3 regions of the Bradyrhizobium sp. PRIMUS42 genome follow, and region 1 is predicted to be linked to each of the others. Evidence: predicted binding sites of a transcription regulator. Region 1 holds the regulator's gene; each other region holds the start of a gene.

Region 1 (3,275 bases):
GGCTTCTGTTCGTATACGAACGGAACTAGGCTTCGCTTCCGTTGGATCATCCCAAGGGAGGCGAATGATGCTGGACCGACGACAAGTCTTGGCAATGCTCGGAACGACGGCGCTGGCGAGCCTCGCACCAACCGCGCTGTTTGCAGCGGCATCTATCAAGCCTGACGAGACCTCCGCGCTGCTCGTGATCGACGTGCAGAACTGCTTCCTGCCCGGCGGCAGCCTCGCGGTGAAAGAGGGCGAGCAGGTGGTGCCCGTCATCAACAAGATCTCGAAAGCGTTTGCGAATGTGGTGATGACGCAGGACTGGCACACGCCGGGCCACGTCTCGTTCGCGTCAGTGCATTCGGGCAAGAAGCCGTTCGAGACCGTCGACCTTCCCTACGGCAAGCAGGTGCTGTGGCCGGACCATTGCGTGCAGGGCACCGACGGAGCCGCGCTGTCGAAGGACCTTGCGATCCCGCACGCCGAACTCATCATCCGCAAGGGCTTTCACAAGGACGTCGATAGCTATTCGGCCTTTCTAGAGGCCGACGGCAAGACCTCGACGGGACTTGCCGGATACCTCAAGGGGCGCAAGATCAAGCGCGTCTTCGTTGCAGGGCTGGCGACGGACTTCTGCGTCGCCTGGACCGCGCTCGACGCGCGCAAGGCAGGCTTCGAGGTCTATGTGGTGGAAGACGCCTGCCGCGGCATCGACACGCAGGGTTCGCTGGCAAAAGCCTGGGCCGATATGGCCAAGGCCGGCGTGAAGCGGATTCAGTCTGCGGATATCGCGGCGGGTGCGTAGGATTTCCGAGCTGTCATTCCGGGGCGGCTCGAAGAGCCGAACCCGGAATCTCGAGATTCCGGGTCCGATGCTTCGCATCGCCCCGGAATGACGCCAAACTCAGTTCGGCGCGTCGCTGGACTCGTTGTTGTTCGCCGCCGGAGCGGCCTTTGCACCGCCCTTGGCGACGCCGACCAAAGCCGGACGCAGCACGCGCTCGCCGATGGTATAGCCCGCCTGCATGATCTGGACCACGGTGCCCGAGGGTACCGACGGATCGGGCACTTCGTACATCGCCTGGTGGAAGTTCGGGTCGAACTTCTGGCCCTGCGGATCGAGCTTCTTCACGCCATGCTTTTCCAGCGCGTTGAGCAGCGAGCGCTCGGTGAGCTCGACGCCCTCGATCAGCGAGATCAGGCCGGGATCGGCCGTGGCACGGGCTTCGGCCGGAACGGCATCGAGCGCGCGCTGGAGATTGTCGGCGATGTCGAGCACGTCGCGGGCAAAGCCGGTGATGCCATAGAGGCGGGCGTCAGCGACTTCCTTGGCGGTGCGCTTGCGCAGATTCTCCATCTCGGCCAGCGTCCGCAGCATGCGGTCGCGCGCCTCAGTGGCTTCCTTCTGCAACGTTTCGACCGAGCCGGGCTCGGGATCGTCGGGCATGATGTAGGGCTTCGACACCACGGGCTCGGGCGTCGGCGCGGTCGTGTCTTCGGGTTGCCGGTCTCGATCGGTCATCGGCTCTAATCTCGAACTCGTTTCCAGGGATTGTTGGCCCGGATATCGGGCCTGGAGCCATGAAAATCAAGCGCCCGTGATCGGCGGAAACGCCGGTCAGCCCCCCAGCAGCCGGCTGACGATGCGGGCGGCGTAGTCCACGGTCGGGATCACGCGGGCATAATTCAGCCGGGTCGGGCCGATCACGCCCAGGACGCCGACGATGTGGCCGGCGGCATCCCGATAGGGCGAGATGATGGTGGAGGAGCCTGACAGGGAAAACAGCTTGTTCTCGCTGCCGATGAAGATGCGCACGCCTTCGGCGGTCTCGGCCCGGCCTAGGAGGTCGATGACGCCGCGCTTGGTTTCGAGATCGTCGAACAAAAGGCGCACCCGCTCCAAATCCTCCAGCGCGTGGAGATCCTCCAGCAGATTGGCGTGGCCGCGGACGATGAGCTGCCGGTTCTCGTTCTCGCCGCCGGACCAGCTTGCGATTCCGGCCGAGATCACCTTCTGCGTCAGTTGATCGAGCTCGGCGCGGGCTTCCCCGAGCGCAGTCTCGAGCTCGAGCCGCGCCTCGGCCAGGGTGCGGCCGCGAATCCGCGCATTGAGAAAATTGCCGGCCTCGGTGATCGCCGAGGAGGGAACTCCGGGGGGCAGCGACAGCACGCGGTTTTCGACCTGGCCGTCCTCGCCAACCAGGATCACCAGCGCCTTTTCCGGTTCCAGCCGGACGAATTCGATATGCTTCAGCCGCGCATTGGATTTTGGCGTCAGCACCACCGCGGCGGCACGGGTCAGTCCCGACAGCCGCGTCAAGGCCTGGTCCAGCGCCGCCTCGACCGATTGCGCCTGGCCTACGGTGGCAAGCTGGCTCTGGATCGCCGCCCGCTCAGCCTCAGTGAGGTCGCCGACCTGCATCAGGGCATCGACGAAAAAGCGTAAGCCCAGTTCCGTCGGCAGCCGGCCGGCGGAGGTGTGGGGCGCGTAGATCAGGCCGAGCTGTTCCAGATCGGCCATGACGTTGCGGACCGAGGCCGGCGACAGCGGCATCGCGATCAGGCGCGAGATATTGCGCGAGCCCACGGGCTCACCGGTCGCGAGATAGCTTTCGACAATTTGACGAAAGATGTCGCGGGAACGCTCGTTGAGCTGGGCAAGGCCTGCGCGCGGCGCGATCAGCTGGATCGGATCGTGATGGGCCACCGACGGTAACTCCTCTCAGATGCTCATAATTTGTCCATCCCGGGCGCTTCTGACAAGCGTGGTGTTTGCGGGCACGAAATCAGGGGTGAAAAAACCTTGCCGCCCACCCTCACCCCCCCTACAAGCACCGCCAACAGCCCTACACCTGCGAGTTTTGGAGGATTTCCCATGCGGCCAAGCCGCCGTGCGCCCGACGAATTGCGCCCCGTGACGCTGGAGCGTGGCGTGGTCAAATATGCGGAAGGCTCCTGCCTCGTGAAATTCGGCGACACCCATGTGCTGGTCACCGCCACGCTGGAAGACCGCCTGCCGCCGTGGCTGAAGGGCCAGGGCCGCGGCTGGGTCACCGCCGAATACGGCATGCTGCCGCGCGCGACCTCAGAACGCACCCGCCGCGAGGCCTCCGCCGGAAAGCAAAGCGGCCGCACCGTCGAGATCCAGCGCCTGATCGGCCGCTCGCTTCGCACCATCGTCGATCTGGAAGCGCTCGGTGAGCGCCAGATCACGGTCGATTGCGACGTGCTCCAGGCCGACGGCGGCACCCGCACGGCCTCGATCACCGGTGCCTGGGTCGCGCTCGCCG
Region 2 (3,275 bases), on a different contig from region 1:
TTGGCCGTCGGTTGAATCGGAAAGCTGAAGGCAGGGTCTGCAAAAAAGAAGGCCGCCCGGAGGCGGCCTTCGCAACATTGTAATGAAAGGATCGGCTTAGAAGCCGCCCATGCCGCCGCCGGCGGGCATCGCGGGCGGGGCTTCCTTCTTCGGCGTTTCGGCGACCATGGCCTCGGTGGTGACCAGCAGGCCGGCCACGGAGGAGGCGTCCTGGAGCGCGGTGCGCACCACCTTGGCGGGGTCGATGATGCCCTTCTCGATCATGTCGACATAGTCCTCGGTCTGGGCGTCGAAGCCGAAGGTCTCGGACTTGTTCTCCAGGATCTTGCCGACCACGATCGAGCCTTCCACGCCGGCGTTTTCCGAGATCTGGCGGATCGGAGCCTCGAGCGCCTTCAGCACGATGTTGATGCCGGCCTGGACGTCGGCATTGGCGTTGGTGAGACGGCCCACCGCCTTCTTGGCACGGAGCAGCGTGACGCCGCCGCCGGGGACGATGCCTTCCTGCACCGCGGCGCGGGTGGCGTTGAGGGCGTCCTCGACGCGGTCCTTCTTCTCCTTGACCTCGATCTCGGTCGCGCCGCCGACGCGGATCACCGCGACGCCGCCGGCGAGCTTGGCCAGGCGCTCCTGGAGCTTCTCACGGTCGTAGTCCGAGGTGGTTTCCTCGATCTGGGCCTTGATCTGACCGACGCGGGCCTCGATCTCCGGCTTCTTGCCGGCACCCTTGACGATTGTGGTGTTCTCCTTGTCGATCACGACCTTTCCGGCGCGACCCAGCATCTTCACCGTGACGTTCTCGAGCTTCATGCCGAGGTCTTCGGAGATGAGCTGGCCGCCGGTCAGGATCGCGAGATCCTCGAGCATGGCCTTGCGGCGATCGCCGAAGCCCGGCGCCTTGACGGCAGCGACCTTGAGGCCGCCACGCAGACGGTTGACGACCAGGGTGGCCAGCGCCTCGCCCTCGACGTCCTCCGCGATGATGACGAGCGGCTTGCCAGACTGCACCACCGCTTCCAGCACCGGCAGCATGGCCTGCAGGCCCGAGAGCTTCTTCTCGTGCAGGAGGATGTAGGCGTCCTCGAGCTCGGCGGTCATCTTCTCGGGGTTGGTGATGAAGTAGGGGCTGAGATAGCCGCGGTCGAACTTCATGCCCTCGACGATGTCGACTTCGGTGTCGAGCGACTTGTTCTCTTCGACGGTGATGACGCCCTCGTTGCCGACCTTCTGCATCGCCTGGGCGATCATCTTGCCGATGGCGGCATCGCCGTTGGCCGAGATGGTGCCGACCTGGGCGACCTCGGAGGAGGCCGCGACGGGCTTGGCGCGCTTCTCGATGTCCTTGACGACGGCCGCCACCGCGCTGTCGATACCACGCTTGAGGTCCATCGGGTTCATGCCGGCGGCAACTGCCTTGGCGCCTTCGCGCACGATGGCCTGGGCCAGCACGGTCGCGGTGGTGGTGCCGTCGCCGGCGAGGTCGTTGGTCTTGGAGGCGACCTCACGCACCATCTGGGCGCCCATGTTCTCGAACTTGTCCTCGAGCTCGATCTCCTTGGCGACGGTGACGCCGTCCTTGGTGATGCGGGGCGCGCCGAACGACTTCTCGATGACGACGTTGCGGCCCTTCGGGCCCAGCGTCACCTTGACGGCGTTGGCGAGAATGTCGACGCCGCGCAGCATGCGATCGCGCGCGTCTCCGGAAAACTTGACGTCTTTGGCAGCCATTTCTGCAATCCCTCTGGTTTCGTGATGTGTCTATCGCTCGCCTCGTCGCATCATGTCCGGGGGTCCGCAGGTCGAACCCGGTGGAATGATGGATGCCCGGATCTTGGCGACCCGGGCATGACATTCAGCGGCTGTTCAGGCGGATGGCCTTAGGCCAGAACGCCCATGATGTCCGACTCCTTCATGATCAGGAGATCTTCGTTGTCGATCTTGACCTCGGTGCCCGACCACTTGCCGAACAGCACGCGGTCGCCGACCTTGAGGTCGATCGGGGTCAGCTTGCCGGCCTCGTCGCGGCCACCGGGGCCCACGGCGACGACCTCGCCCTGGGATGGCTTTTCCTTGGCGGTGTCCGGAATGATGATGCCGCCCTTGGTCTTTTCCTCGGCGTCGATACGTTTGACCACGACACGGTCATGCAGCGGACGAAATTTGGATTTAGCCATGACGTTTCCCTTTGGAGGCTCGCTTCGGAAGTAGTGGAAGTGGGTGGGGCGGCGCTTCCGTCCATCCCCTATCCCGAGGATCGAACGGCGCGCTTAGCAATCGGGCTTTCCGAGTGCTAATAGTGGGCCCGGAAATATGGCTTGGCCGCGATCCTGTCAAGCAAAGGTGGTTAAGCGATTGGTGAGGCGGATATAGGATGGTGGCATTGGAAACTTGTTCGGGGCGCCGACGTATCAAAGGACGTCATTGCCCCGGCAGCGGTTTTGCGCTTGGCTGCGGGAGGGGTGCGGCCATGGTTTTGTTCGGGGGAATGCCATGATCAGTTCAGCTCACGCGCGCACGGTTGCCAATCTGGCGGCCGCCTCTTGTCTGGCGCTGCTGCTGGGCGCCTGCGGCGGCGGCATGAGCCTGCCGTCCTTCTCATCGTCCTCGCCGCCGCCCGAAGCCGAGCCGGGAGTAGCCCCGGAAATGCCTGCGACCATTCGCGGCGACGAGATCGTCGGCCGCTGGGGTCTGGCCTCGTTCCAGAACCCGGCCGACCGCGCCCGCACCGAGGCGGCCGCGAGAGCCCAGTGCAAGAACCCCTACGTGATCACCGCCGGCTCCTCCGGCGGCGTGATCATGCATCTGGCCGACCAGGCAACGCCCCAGGAGCTGCGGCTGAAGGGCTCGCCGAGCGGCAAGAACTACATCGGACCGGCGGGCCCGACCCCCGGCGAGCAGGACCGCGAAATCATCTCCTTCGACGGCCGCGTCCTGATCACCCGCTTCATCGACAAGGACGCCGCCACCCGCTACGGCAACATGGTCTACGTCCGCTGCGCGCCCAGGGCGTGATTTTCCACCGTCATTCCGGGGCACGCGAAGCGTGAACCCGGAATCTCGATGTGGTGGGCTCCTTGCCTCGAAGCTCCGGATTCCGGGTTCGGTCCTGCGGACCGCCCCGGAACGATAGCGTGAGATGAATCCCAAGCAAAAACGCCGGCCCCAGGGCCGGCGCTTTGCTTTTGTCCGTAATCCGCGTCCGCTTAGTCGAACAGCGCGTCGATGTCGTCCTGCGAGGCGTGGCCGACGTCGCCGGTGAGCTTCGGACCGTTGAG
Region 3 (3,275 bases), on a different contig from region 1:
TCGATCATCACCTTCTTGGCGCGACCGAGCATGTTGAGCGTGACGTTCTCGAGCTTGATGCCGAGATCTTCCGAGATCGCCTGGCCGCCGGTCAGGATCGCGATGTCCTGCAGCATGGCCTTGCGACGATCGCCGAAGCCCGGAGCCTTGACGGCTGCGACCTTGAGGCCGCCGCGCAGGCGGTTCACGACCAGGGTCGCGAGCGCTTCACCTTCGACGTCCTCGGCGACGATGACCAGCGGCTTGCCGGTCTGCACCACGGCCTCGAGCAGCGGCAGCAGCTCGTTCAGCGAGGAGAGCTTCTTCTCGTTGATGAGGATGTAGGCGTCGTCCATTTCAACGCGCATCTTGTCGGCGTTGGTGACGAAGTAGGGCGAGATGTAGCCGCGGTCGAACTGCATGCCCTCGACGACGTCGAGCTCGGTCTCGAGCGACTTGGCTTCCTCGACGGTGATGACACCCTCGTTGCCGACCTTCTTCATGGCGTCGGAGAGGAACTTGCCGATTTCCACATCGCCGTTCGCCGAGATGGTGCCGACCTGGGCGATCTCGTCGTTCGAGGTGACCTTCTTGGAGTTCTTGACGAGATCCGCAACGACGGCTTCGACCGCGAGGTCGATACCGCGCTTGAGGTCCATCGGGTTCATGCCGGCGGCAACCGACTTGGCGCCTTCGCGCACGATCGCCTGGGCCAGCACGGTGGCGGTGGTGGTGCCGTCGCCGGCCGCGTCAGCGGACTTGGAGGCGACTTCGCGCACCATCTGCGCGCCCATGTTCTCGAACTTGTCCTCGAGCTCGATCTCCTTGGCGACGGTGACGCCGTCCTTGGTGATGCGGGGGGCGCCGAACGACTTGTCGAGCACGACGTTGCGGCCCTTCGGACCGAGCGTGACCTTCACCGCGTTGGCGAGAATGTCGACGCCGCGCAGCATCTTGTCGCGCGCTTCAACCGAGAATTTGACTTCTTTGGCTGCCATGTGGATTTTTCCTTAGGTGTTTGACAGGAGGGAGAGAGGGGCTGTTAGGCCGCCTTCTTCTTGGAAGCGGGGACGTCGAGGACGCCCATTATGTCGCTTTCCTTCATGATCAGCAGGTCGACGTTGTCGATCTTGACCTCGGTGCCGGACCACTTGCCGAACAGCACGCGGTCGCCGACCTTCAGGTCGATCGGGATCAGCTTGCCGGCTTCGTCGCGGCCACCGGGGCCGACGGCGACGACTTCACCCTGAGAGGGCTTTTCCTTGGCAGTGTCGGGAATGATGATGCCGCCTGCGGTCTTCTCTTCTGCGTCGATGCGCTTGACCACGACGCGGTCGTGAAGCGGACGGAATTTCATGCAGTCCTCCTAAGCAATTGCTTGGGTTGAGGTTTTGAGATTGTTAGCAATCAGTGCCTGCGAGTGCTAGCACACGCGAGCTGAAATAGGGCAGGAATTTTGCGGGGGCAAGGGCTTCTAGCAGAAAAATCAGCACCCGGAAGCGCGGACTGCCAGAATCTCTTTTCCATCGTTAACCGAGGCCGCCCCGTATTAGCACGGTGCCGCATCTGCTGCTAACGCATTGAATTTCAACAGCTTGTTAAACTTTTGGGCTTGAGATGTATTGTCAGTTTGCGTCACATTTCTCTCATGTGAGCGCATCAGTACCGGGTGGCTCGTAAGGCGCACACCGACCAAGCCGCCCCTTGAATGCGCTCCTGCAAAGGAGGTTGGCATGGGCTTGCCGAGTGGGGGCGTTTCCGAGGATTTCCGGAAACAGATGCTGGGTTACGGGCTGACGACGGCACAAATTCTCTATCGGATGCCGGATCATCCCTCGCTGCTACAGACCTACGTCTGGCAGAACTACGACATGTTTCCGAAATTCCCGGCGCTGAAGGATTTCCTGGCGTTCTGGCAGGAGAAGCTCGACGGCCCCCTTCATTCGGTCACCGTCGCGCACTCAAAGCTGATCAAGCCGGCCGAGCTGCGCGCCGTGGATGGCGTGTTCCGGCTGCATTGAGGCGGACACCGGTCTCGTAGGGTGGGCAAAGGCGCGCGCTTGCGAGCCGTGCCCACCATCTCTCCCCGATTGCATCCGGCATGGTGGGCACGCTCCGCTTTGCCCACCCTACGATATCTGCGTTGGAACTGCGCAGGATGGATTAGCATCGGCTGCGCGAATCGCTGTCCGCCCACGAACACGCAATCAAGCGCCGCCGTTGCAATAGCGCTTCCACATCGCGCGATAGGCCTCGTCCACCGCTCGCGCATATGAGACAGGGTTGCCGGCGGCTGCGGAGTCGATCCGTCCAGGCAGGTCGCGGCGCAAGCGATCGAGTTCACCGACCTCAGCTGCATGGCAAACAGCGATTTCGATATACCCCTCATCGCTATCCGTGACCCAGTGCGGCAGGCCAAGCGCGGTGAGGATGGAGCCGGCAGCACGGCTGGGCAGGCTGTTGCCGAGTTTCGCCACCACCGGCACGCCCATCTGCAAGGCTTCCCAGGTGCTGACGCCGCCATTCTGCGGGAACGGGTCAAGGCAGATATCGACGCGATTGAACGATGCCAGATGTTCGCCCCGCAAGGTGGCTCCGAGCAGATCGATACGTTCGGCCGGCAATCCGCAAGCCGCAAACCGCGCCAGCAGATTGTCGCGGACCAGCTGGTCGTCCAGCGCAACATCCTTGATCAGCAGGCGCGAGCCCGGCACTCGCTCGAGAATCCTGGACCAGACTTCCGCTGCCTCGTCCGAAATCTTGCTGATGCGGTTGAAGACGCCGAATGTGACGAAGCCGTTCGAGGTCGCCGGGGTCGGCGCCCGCTCAATCCCGGCCGGCAGTGGCGTCAGCGTCACAAAGCACGGCAGGTCGACAACAGTTTCCGCAAACAGATGCCGGACCGCGAAAGGAATCGCGACCGGGTCCGAGAACAGATAGTCGATCGTCGGCAGTCCGGTGCCAGTGCCGTGGCCCCAGCCATGGACCTGGATCGGCGCTGGCTTGCGCGCAAACACGCTGAGCCGGTTTCCTCTGGTATGGCCGGACAGATCGATCAGGATGTCGACGCCATCGGCCCGGATCTCGGCGGCGAGACGCTCGTCGGTCCATTGCGAGGCGTCGCGCCAGCGGTCAGCAATCCCTTGAAATTCGCTGGTCGTCGTGTCCACTTTTGACGAACAAGAGTAGCAAACGATCTCGAATTGCGCCGGGTTATGGTGTTGCAGCACCGGCTTGAAAATGAACGCAGCCGAATGCGCGTTGAAGTCCGACGAGACATAGCCAAGCACGAGGCG

Evidence for each region. The regulator HrcA, encoded in region 1, represses chaperone genes, less so after heat shock. The targets are predictions, from matches to a motif close to GTTAGCACTCNCNNNNNGNGAGTGCTAAC.
Region 2: a site for HrcA is predicted at 2,267-2,295, ahead of groES (co-chaperone GroES). Genes of this name have one in related genera too.
Region 3: a site for HrcA is predicted at 1,379-1,407, ahead of MOV75_RS12285 (co-chaperone GroES). Genes of this name have one in related genera too.

What each region holds. Positions count from the first base shown of each region.
Region 1 covers NZ_JALBGZ010000114.1:7,416-10,690, forward strand. Annotated here, with positions in the region: gene pncA (bifunctional nicotinamidase/pyrazinamidase) at 68-790, shown strand; gene grpE (nucleotide exchange factor GrpE) at 890-1,507, opposite strand; gene hrcA (heat-inducible transcriptional repressor HrcA) at 1,604-2,692, opposite strand; gene rph (ribonuclease PH) at 2,861-3,275, shown strand, end outside.
Region 2 covers NZ_JALBGZ010000072.1:2,825-6,099, reverse strand. Annotated here, with positions in the region: gene groL (chaperonin GroEL) at 97-1,728, opposite strand; gene groES (co-chaperone GroES) at 1,878-2,174, opposite strand; gene MOV75_RS09190 (hypothetical protein) at 2,491-3,012, shown strand; gene MOV75_RS09185 (protein phosphatase CheZ) at 3,204-3,275, opposite strand, start outside.
Region 3 covers NZ_JALBGZ010000118.1:4,706-7,980, forward strand. Annotated here, with positions in the region: gene groL (chaperonin GroEL) at 1-977, opposite strand, end outside; gene MOV75_RS12285 (co-chaperone GroES) at 1,022-1,336, opposite strand; gene MOV75_RS12290 (usg protein) at 1,713-2,000, shown strand; gene MOV75_RS12295 (tetratricopeptide repeat protein) at 2,187-3,275, opposite strand, start outside.